Regions from separate parts of the Sinomonas sp. RB5 genome, predicted to be linked through region 2. Evidence: riboswitches for the same ligand, from Rfam matches in the RefSeq annotation. Region 2 holds a riboswitch; the other holds the start of a gene.
The links. A riboswitch is a leader RNA that binds a small molecule or an ion and turns the genes downstream of it on or off. The one in region 2 is predicted to bind thiamine pyrophosphate.
Positions count from the first base shown of each region.

Region 1 (3,395 bases), on a different contig from region 2:
CGAGCAGAACTTCGGCCCGCACATCGAGCAGAAGTGCGCGGTCTTCGCGGGCTCGGCCGGGAGCGTCTCGTCGTGGAAGGCCTCGGCCGTGGCGGGGTCGAGCGAGAGCGAGAACTGGTCCTTCCAGCGGAACTCGAACCGTGCCTTGGACAGGGCGTCGTCGCGCTCGTGCGCGCCGGGGTGGCCCTTCGCGAGGTCGGCCGCGTGGGCGGCGATCTTGTAGGTGATCACGCCGGTCTTCACATCGTCCTTGTTCGGCAGCCCGAGGTGCTCCTTGGGCGTCACGTAGCACAGCATCGCCGTGCCGTACCGGGCGATCTCGGTGGCGCCGATCGCCGAGGTGATGTGGTCGTAGCCCGGCGCGATGTCGGTCACGAGCGGGCCGAGCGTGTAGAACGGCGCGCCGTCGCACAGCTCCTGCTGCCGCTCGATGTTCTCGCGCACGAGGTGGAACGGGATGTGCCCCGGGCCCTCGACCATGACCTGCACGTCGTACTCCCACGCGCGCTTGGTCAGCTCGGCGAGCGTGTCCAGCTCGGCGAACTGCGCGGCGTCGTTCGCGTCCGCCGTCGAGCCGGGGCGCAGGCCGTCGCCGAGCGAGAACGCGACGTCGTACTGGGCGAAGATCTCGCAGAGCTCGTCGAAGTGCGTGTAGAGGAAGTTCTCCTCGTGGTGGGCGAGGCACCAGCCGGCCATGATCGATCCGCCGCGGGAGACGATGCCCGTGACCCGCTCGGCGGTGAGCGGGACGTAGCGCAGGAGCACGCCGGCGTGGATGGTCATGTAGTCCACGCCCTGCTCGCACTGCTCGATCACGGTGTCGCGGAAGATCTCCCATGTGAGCTTGGACGCGTCGCCGTTGACCTTCTCGAGGGCCTGGTAGATCGGCACCGTGCCGATCGGCACGGGGGAGTTGCGGATGATCCACTCGCGGGTGGTGTGGATGTCGTCGCCGGTGGAGAGGTCCATGACCGTGTCGGCGCCCCACTTGGTGGCCCACTGGAGCTTGTCGACCTCCTCGGCGATCGAGGACGTGACCGCCGAGTTGCCGATGTTGGCGTTGATCTTGACGAGGAACGCCTTGCCGATGATCATCGGCTCCGACTCGGGGTGGTTGATGTTGCTCGGGATGATCGCGCGGCCCGCCGCGACCTCGGAGCGCACCAGCTCGACGTCGCAGTTCTCCCGCAGCGCCACGAAGCGCATCTCGGGGGTCACGACGCCGGCCCGCGCGTAGTGCATCTGCGTGACGCGCCGGCCGGGCTTGGCCCGCAGCGGCACGGGCCTGGCGCCCTTCCATTCGGCCGAGGCCTCGCCGCGCCGCACCGCGGAGCGGCCGTCGTCGAGCAGGTTCCGCTCGCGGCCTGCGTACGGCTCGACGTCACCCCGCTCGGCGACCCACTCGGCCCGGTACGCCGGAAGGCCCACGACGGGGTCGCTGCCCGGGCCCGACGTCCGGTAGACCCGCAGCGGCGCGTTCGCCTCGCCGCCCGGAGAATCGTCGAGTGCGATCTCGGTGACAGGCACACGGATGCCGTGCTCGTCGTCGGTGAGGAACGCGAGCGAGTGGGCGGGGTGCTGTTCCATTTCAGATGTGCTCATATGCTGAGCCCTCACTTCCTACGCCGGCATGACCCGGACAGGTTCGACGGTCGCAGGCCGCGTCAGCCTGATCTCAGCCCTTGCGAGGGCACCCGTGTGGACGCGTTGGACCCTAGCACGGCAGCTAGGCTGGCGTCATGCATGACGTTGTCCACCTCAGCGGCCCCGTCCTCGCCGGCCCCACCGACGAGCGGCCGGAGGCGTGGATCGCCGACGGCCGGATCACCTACCGCCGCCCCGAGGCGCCGGCGGCCACGAGCCTGCGCGGGTGGGTGCTCCCCGGCCTCGTGGACGCGCACTGCCACGTGGGGCTGGTGCCCGGCGGCGCGCCGGACGACGCCGCGGCCCTCGCCCACGCGCGCGCCGAAGCGGCGGCCGGCGTCCTCCTGGTCCGCGACTGCGGCAGCCCCACCGACACCCGCTGGCTGCAGGCGCGCGACGACGTCCCGCGCCTCGTGCGCGCGGGCCGCCACCTCGCCCGGTCCCGCCGCTACCTCCGCGGCCTCGCGCACGAGGTGGAGCCCGAGGACCTCGTGGAGGCGGTCGTGGCCCAGGCGCGGGCCGGCGACGGCTGGGTCAAGCTCGTCGCCGACTGGATCGACCGCGGCGCCGGCGACCTGGCGCCCACGTTCCCGCCGGCCGTGATCCGCGAGGCAGTCGCCGCCGCGCATGCGGAGGGTGCCCGCGTCACCGCGCACACCTTCGCCGAAGGGACCATCGACCACCTCATCGATGCGGGGATCGACTGCCTCGAGCACGCAACGGGCCTGCAGGAGCAGCATCTGCCGCGCCTCGCCGAGGCCGGCATCCCGATCGTCCCGACGCTCGTCAACATCGCGACCTTCCCCGACATCTCTGCCCAGGGCCAGGCGAAGTTCCCTCGCTACGCCGCGCACATGCGCGCCCTGTGGGAACGCCGGCACGAGCGGATCGCCGCTGCCCACGCCGCCGGGGTGCGGATCTTCGCGGGTACCGACGCCGGAACCGTGATCGCGCACGGCAGGATCGCGGACGAGGTCGCCGAACTGGCCGCCGCGATCGGGCCCGCGGAAGCGGTCGATGCCGCGTGCTGGGCCGCGCGCGGATGGCTGGGCGCCGCCGGCCTCGCCGAGGGCGACCCTGCGGACCTCGTGGTCGTGGGGACGGATCCCCGGCGCGACGTGCGGACCCTCGCGGCGCCGCTGCACGTGGTGCGGGACGGCCAGCGGATCGCCGGCGCGGCGGAGCCTGCCGCGGTGTAGGGGGAATATCCGGGCTTGATTGAAGCTTCAAGTAATCGTACGCTTGATGCAGACCTCGACAGCCAAGGAGCCCACCGTGAGCACATCCGCCACCCCCGCCCGCCCCGCCAGCGGCGACCTGCTTCCCGCCGACCTGACGATGGGCACCGTGATGCTCAAGGTCGGGGACATGAAGCTCATGCTCGACTACTACGAGCGCGCCCTGGGGCTCGTGCCGGTCAGCGAGTCCCTCGGCGGGGTGTACCTGGGCCGGCAGGGCCGGCCGGTCATTCACCTGAGCCCGGCCGCCGGGCTGCAGATCCCCGGCCGTGGCGAGGCCGGCCTCTTCCACACCGCCATCCTGTTCGAGCGCCGCGCCGACCTGGCCGCCACCGTCGCCACCGCGGCGCAGTATGACCCCAGGCTCTTCGCCGGCAGCGCCGACCACCTCGTCTCGGAGGCGTTCTACTTCACCGACCCCGAGGGCAACGGCGTGGAGCTCTACTTCGACAAGCCGCGTGAGAGCTGGCAGTGGAATGGCGGCGAGGTGGTCATGGACTCGCTTCCGCTGGC
Region 1 is NZ_JBSSGJ010000007.1:131,792-135,186, reverse strand. Features, by position in the region: gene thiC (phosphomethylpyrimidine synthase ThiC) at 1-1,602, opposite strand, end outside; TPP riboswitch at 1,601-1,708, opposite strand; gene ACVWWH_RS10255 (amidohydrolase family protein) at 1,740-2,843, shown strand; gene ACVWWH_RS10250 (VOC family protein) at 2,983-3,395, shown strand, end outside.
Region 1: it holds a riboswitch for thiamine pyrophosphate, as region 2 does, so the genes downstream of both, thiC (phosphomethylpyrimidine synthase ThiC) here and ACVWWH_RS17850 (ECF transporter S component) in region 2, are expected to answer to the same signal.

Region 2 (3,395 bases):
GCGGCGAGCGTGCAGCTGCTCTGGCTCGCCGTGGCCAAGGGGCCGCGGGTGCGCAGCGCCGTGGTCGCCGTGCCGCTGCGCAGCCACGCGGACCTCATGGTCACGGCCACCGGCCACGTGATCTCGCTCGTGCCGGGCTCGCTCGTGGTCGACGTCGACCGCGCGAACGCGACGCTCTACGTGCACTACGTCGACGTCGAGGACGCGGCCGGTGCGGAGCGGGTGCGCCGCGAGGTGCTGGCCGCCGAGGCCGAGCTGATCCGCATCATGGGCACCAAGGAGGAACTCGCACTCGTGACGGAGGAGGCGCACCTGGACCGCATGCTCGCTGCCGAGAAGGGCGAGGGGGGCCTGGGATGACCGGGGCCGCCGCGCAGATCATGCCCGGGGTGCTCGCGGTCTGCAGCGTGCTGCTGTCCCTCGCCGGCTTCGGCGCGATCCTGCGGATGATCAAGGGCCCGGCGCTGCTGGACCGCGTCCTCGCGGCCGACGTGCTCCTTGTGGTCGTGGCCAGCGCGCTCCTGCTCGACATGGCCGCCAACCGGCACACGAACCACCTCGCCCTCGTCGCGGGCATCACGCTGATCGGCTTCATCGGCTCCGTCACCGTGGCCCGCTTCGTGCAGGAGAGGAGGCGTCCGTGAGCCCCGACGCCCTCGACGCCGTGCTCACCTGGGCGGCGGCCGTGCTCATGGTCCTCGGATCGGCGCTGTCCCTCGCCGCCGCGATCGGGCTCCTGCGCTTCCCCGACCTGCTCACGCGCATGCACGCCGCGACCAAGCCGCAGGTGCTCGGCTCCCTCCTGCTGCTCACGGCCGTGGGGCTGCAGTGGCGGGCGTGGGCCCTCGTGCCGCTGCTCGCCGTCGCGTGGATCTTCCAGCTGCTGACGGCGCCGGTCTCGGCCCACATGGTCGGCCGGGCCGGCTACCGGACCAAGCACTACGACCGGAGGAACCTCTCCGTCGACGAGCTCGAGGACGTCGTGGCCCGGGTCGAACGGGAGCACGACTCCGACGGCGGCGCCCCCTAGCCCCTCCCGTCTGGGAGTCACCTTCTGAAGGGCAGCTTCTGGGAGTCACCTTCTGAAGGTCAGCTTCTGGGAGTCACCTTCTGCGGGTCACCTTCTGAAGGTCAGGTTCTGGGAGTCAGCTCCTGTGGCTCACCTTGTGAAGGTCAGCTTCTGGGAGTCACCTTCTGAAGGTCAGTTTCTGTGGGGCAGCTTCTGCGGGTTGCGGGGGCGCTTCCCGGTGCTGATGGCGCGCGCAGCGTGAGGCGGCCCGGGCGCACGACGGCGGGCGGCCGGCGTCGTGCGCGTCCGTCGCCTGGCCGCGGGCTCGCCAGCGGCCGGTGGAACCGACCGGCTTTCGGTGGGAGACCATCCCGACACGCCGCTGCGCCGGACGACACGCCGCAGGGAGGGGCCAAAGCCGGTCGGAATCGCTCGCAGGAGCTGACTCCCAGAAGCTGCCCCACAGGAGCTGACTCCCAGGAGCTGCCCCACAGGAGCTGCCCCTCAGAAGAGCGCGTGCCCCAGGGAGGGGGCGGGGCTCAGGTGAGCTCGGGAGTCTTCTTGAAGTTGGCGATGGCGCGCTGCGTGTAGCGCTGGGTGAGGGTCTGGATCACGGCGCCGACCCCGGCGGAGACGAGGGCGAACACGAGCGTGTCCCGCAGGCTCTCCTCGAGGTTGGTCGCGTCCTTGGGCGGGGCGCTCCCGGTGCTCTTCTCCCAGACGAAGTCGACGAGCTTGGTGGCCACGATCCCGGCGCCGATGCTGATGGCGGTCCCGAGGAGCTTGATGAGGATGCTCATGGTGGCCAGCCTAACGTGCGCGGGGCCGGCCGCCCCGGGTTTCGGCCGTCACGGCGGGCGCAGGGCGCGCCGGAACGCGTAGACTGGGCGCACAAACGACAGGGGAGCGTCGCCCCCGCGCTGGCACTGCAGCCGGGCGGGAGCACAGGGCGCTGAGAGTGCGGGACACCGCAGACCCTCGAACCTGCTCCGGCTAGTACCGGCGAAGGGAGTCGAGTTCTCAAGGCAGCAGAGGCTGCCCTCCCCTCCTGAGGCACAGGAGGACACTCAATGTCTGGAACCACCCGCAACGCACCCACCAAGGCCACCTACAGCTGGCGGGTCGTCGACATCGTCGTGGCCGCGGTCGTCTCCGTGGCCTGCGGCGTCATCTTCTGGCTCTGGGACCAGGGCTACGTGGGCGTGCAGGCCGCCACGGCGGCATTCGCCCCGCTCGGCGGGATCTACGCCGGCGGCTGGGTGATCGCCGGCGTGCTCGGCGGCCTGATCATCCGCAAGCCCGGCGCGGCACTGTTCTGCGAGATCCTCGCGGCCGTGGTCGAGGCGCTGCTGGGCTCGCAGTTCGGCCTCGCCGTGCTGCTCTCCGGCCTGGTCCAGGGCGCCGGCGCCGAGGTCGCGTTCGCGGCCTTCCGCTACCGCCGCTGGAACCTCGGCGTCTCGCTGCTGGCCGGCGCCCTCTCCGGGCTCGCGCTCGGCGTGTCCGAGGTGATCATCTACTTCCCCGAGTGGGAGTTCGGCTGGCAGGCCGTGTACACGGTCCTCGCCGTCATCTCCGGCGCCGTCATCGCGGGCCTGCTTAGCTGGCTCGCCGTGCGGGGCCTGGCCCGGACGGGGGCGCTCTCGGCGTTCGCGGCGGGCCGCGCGGCGGACGTCTGAGCATGCCGCAGGCAGGCGGGGGACGTGGGCCCGCGGGCGTCAGCGCCCGCGGGTGGGGCTGGCGGCACGCGGGCCGGAAGGCCTTCGCCGTCAAGGACCTCGACCTGACGATCGCGCCGGGGGAGCGGGTCCTGCTCCTCGGCGCGTCCGGGGCCGGCAAGTCCACCCTCCTGCACGCGCTCGCGGGCGTGCTCGGCGCGGCGGAGGAGGGCGAGGAACTCGGCGTCCTGACGGTCGACGGCGTCCCCGCCCCCCGCGCGCGCGGCCGCGCCGGCCTCGTCCTCCAGGACCCCGACGGGCAGATCGCCATGGCCCGCGTGGGCGACGAGGTCGCCTTCGGGTGCGAGAACCTCGCCGTGCCCCGGGAGGAGATCTGGCCCCGGGTGCACCGCGCCCTCGACGACGTGGGCCTGGCCGTGCCCCTCGACCACCCTACCTCGTCCCTCTCCGGCGGCCAGAAGCAGCGCCTCGCCCTCGCGGGCATCCTCGCCATGGAGCCCGGCCTCGTACTCCTCGACGAGCCCACCGCCAACCTCGACCCCGCCGGCGTCGAGGAGGTCCGGGAGGCCGTGCGCCGCAGCCTGGACCGCACCGGTGCCACGCTCGTGGTGGTCGAGCACCGGGTCGCGGTCTGGGCCGGCCTGGTCGACCGGGTCGTGGTGCTCGACGCCGCCGGGGGACTCCTCGCCGACGGCTCGCCGGACGCCGTG
Region 2 is NZ_JBSSGJ010000019.1:39,908-43,302, forward strand. Features, by position in the region: gene ACVWWH_RS17830 (Na+/H+ antiporter subunit E) at 1-360, shown strand, start outside; gene ACVWWH_RS17835 (monovalent cation/H+ antiporter complex subunit F) at 378-644, shown strand; gene mnhG (monovalent cation/H(+) antiporter subunit G) at 641-1,030, shown strand; gene ACVWWH_RS17845 (DUF4235 domain-containing protein) at 1,549-1,809, opposite strand; TPP riboswitch at 1,900-2,037, shown strand; gene ACVWWH_RS17850 (ECF transporter S component) at 2,080-2,685, shown strand; gene ACVWWH_RS17855 (ABC transporter ATP-binding protein) at 2,688-3,395, shown strand, end outside.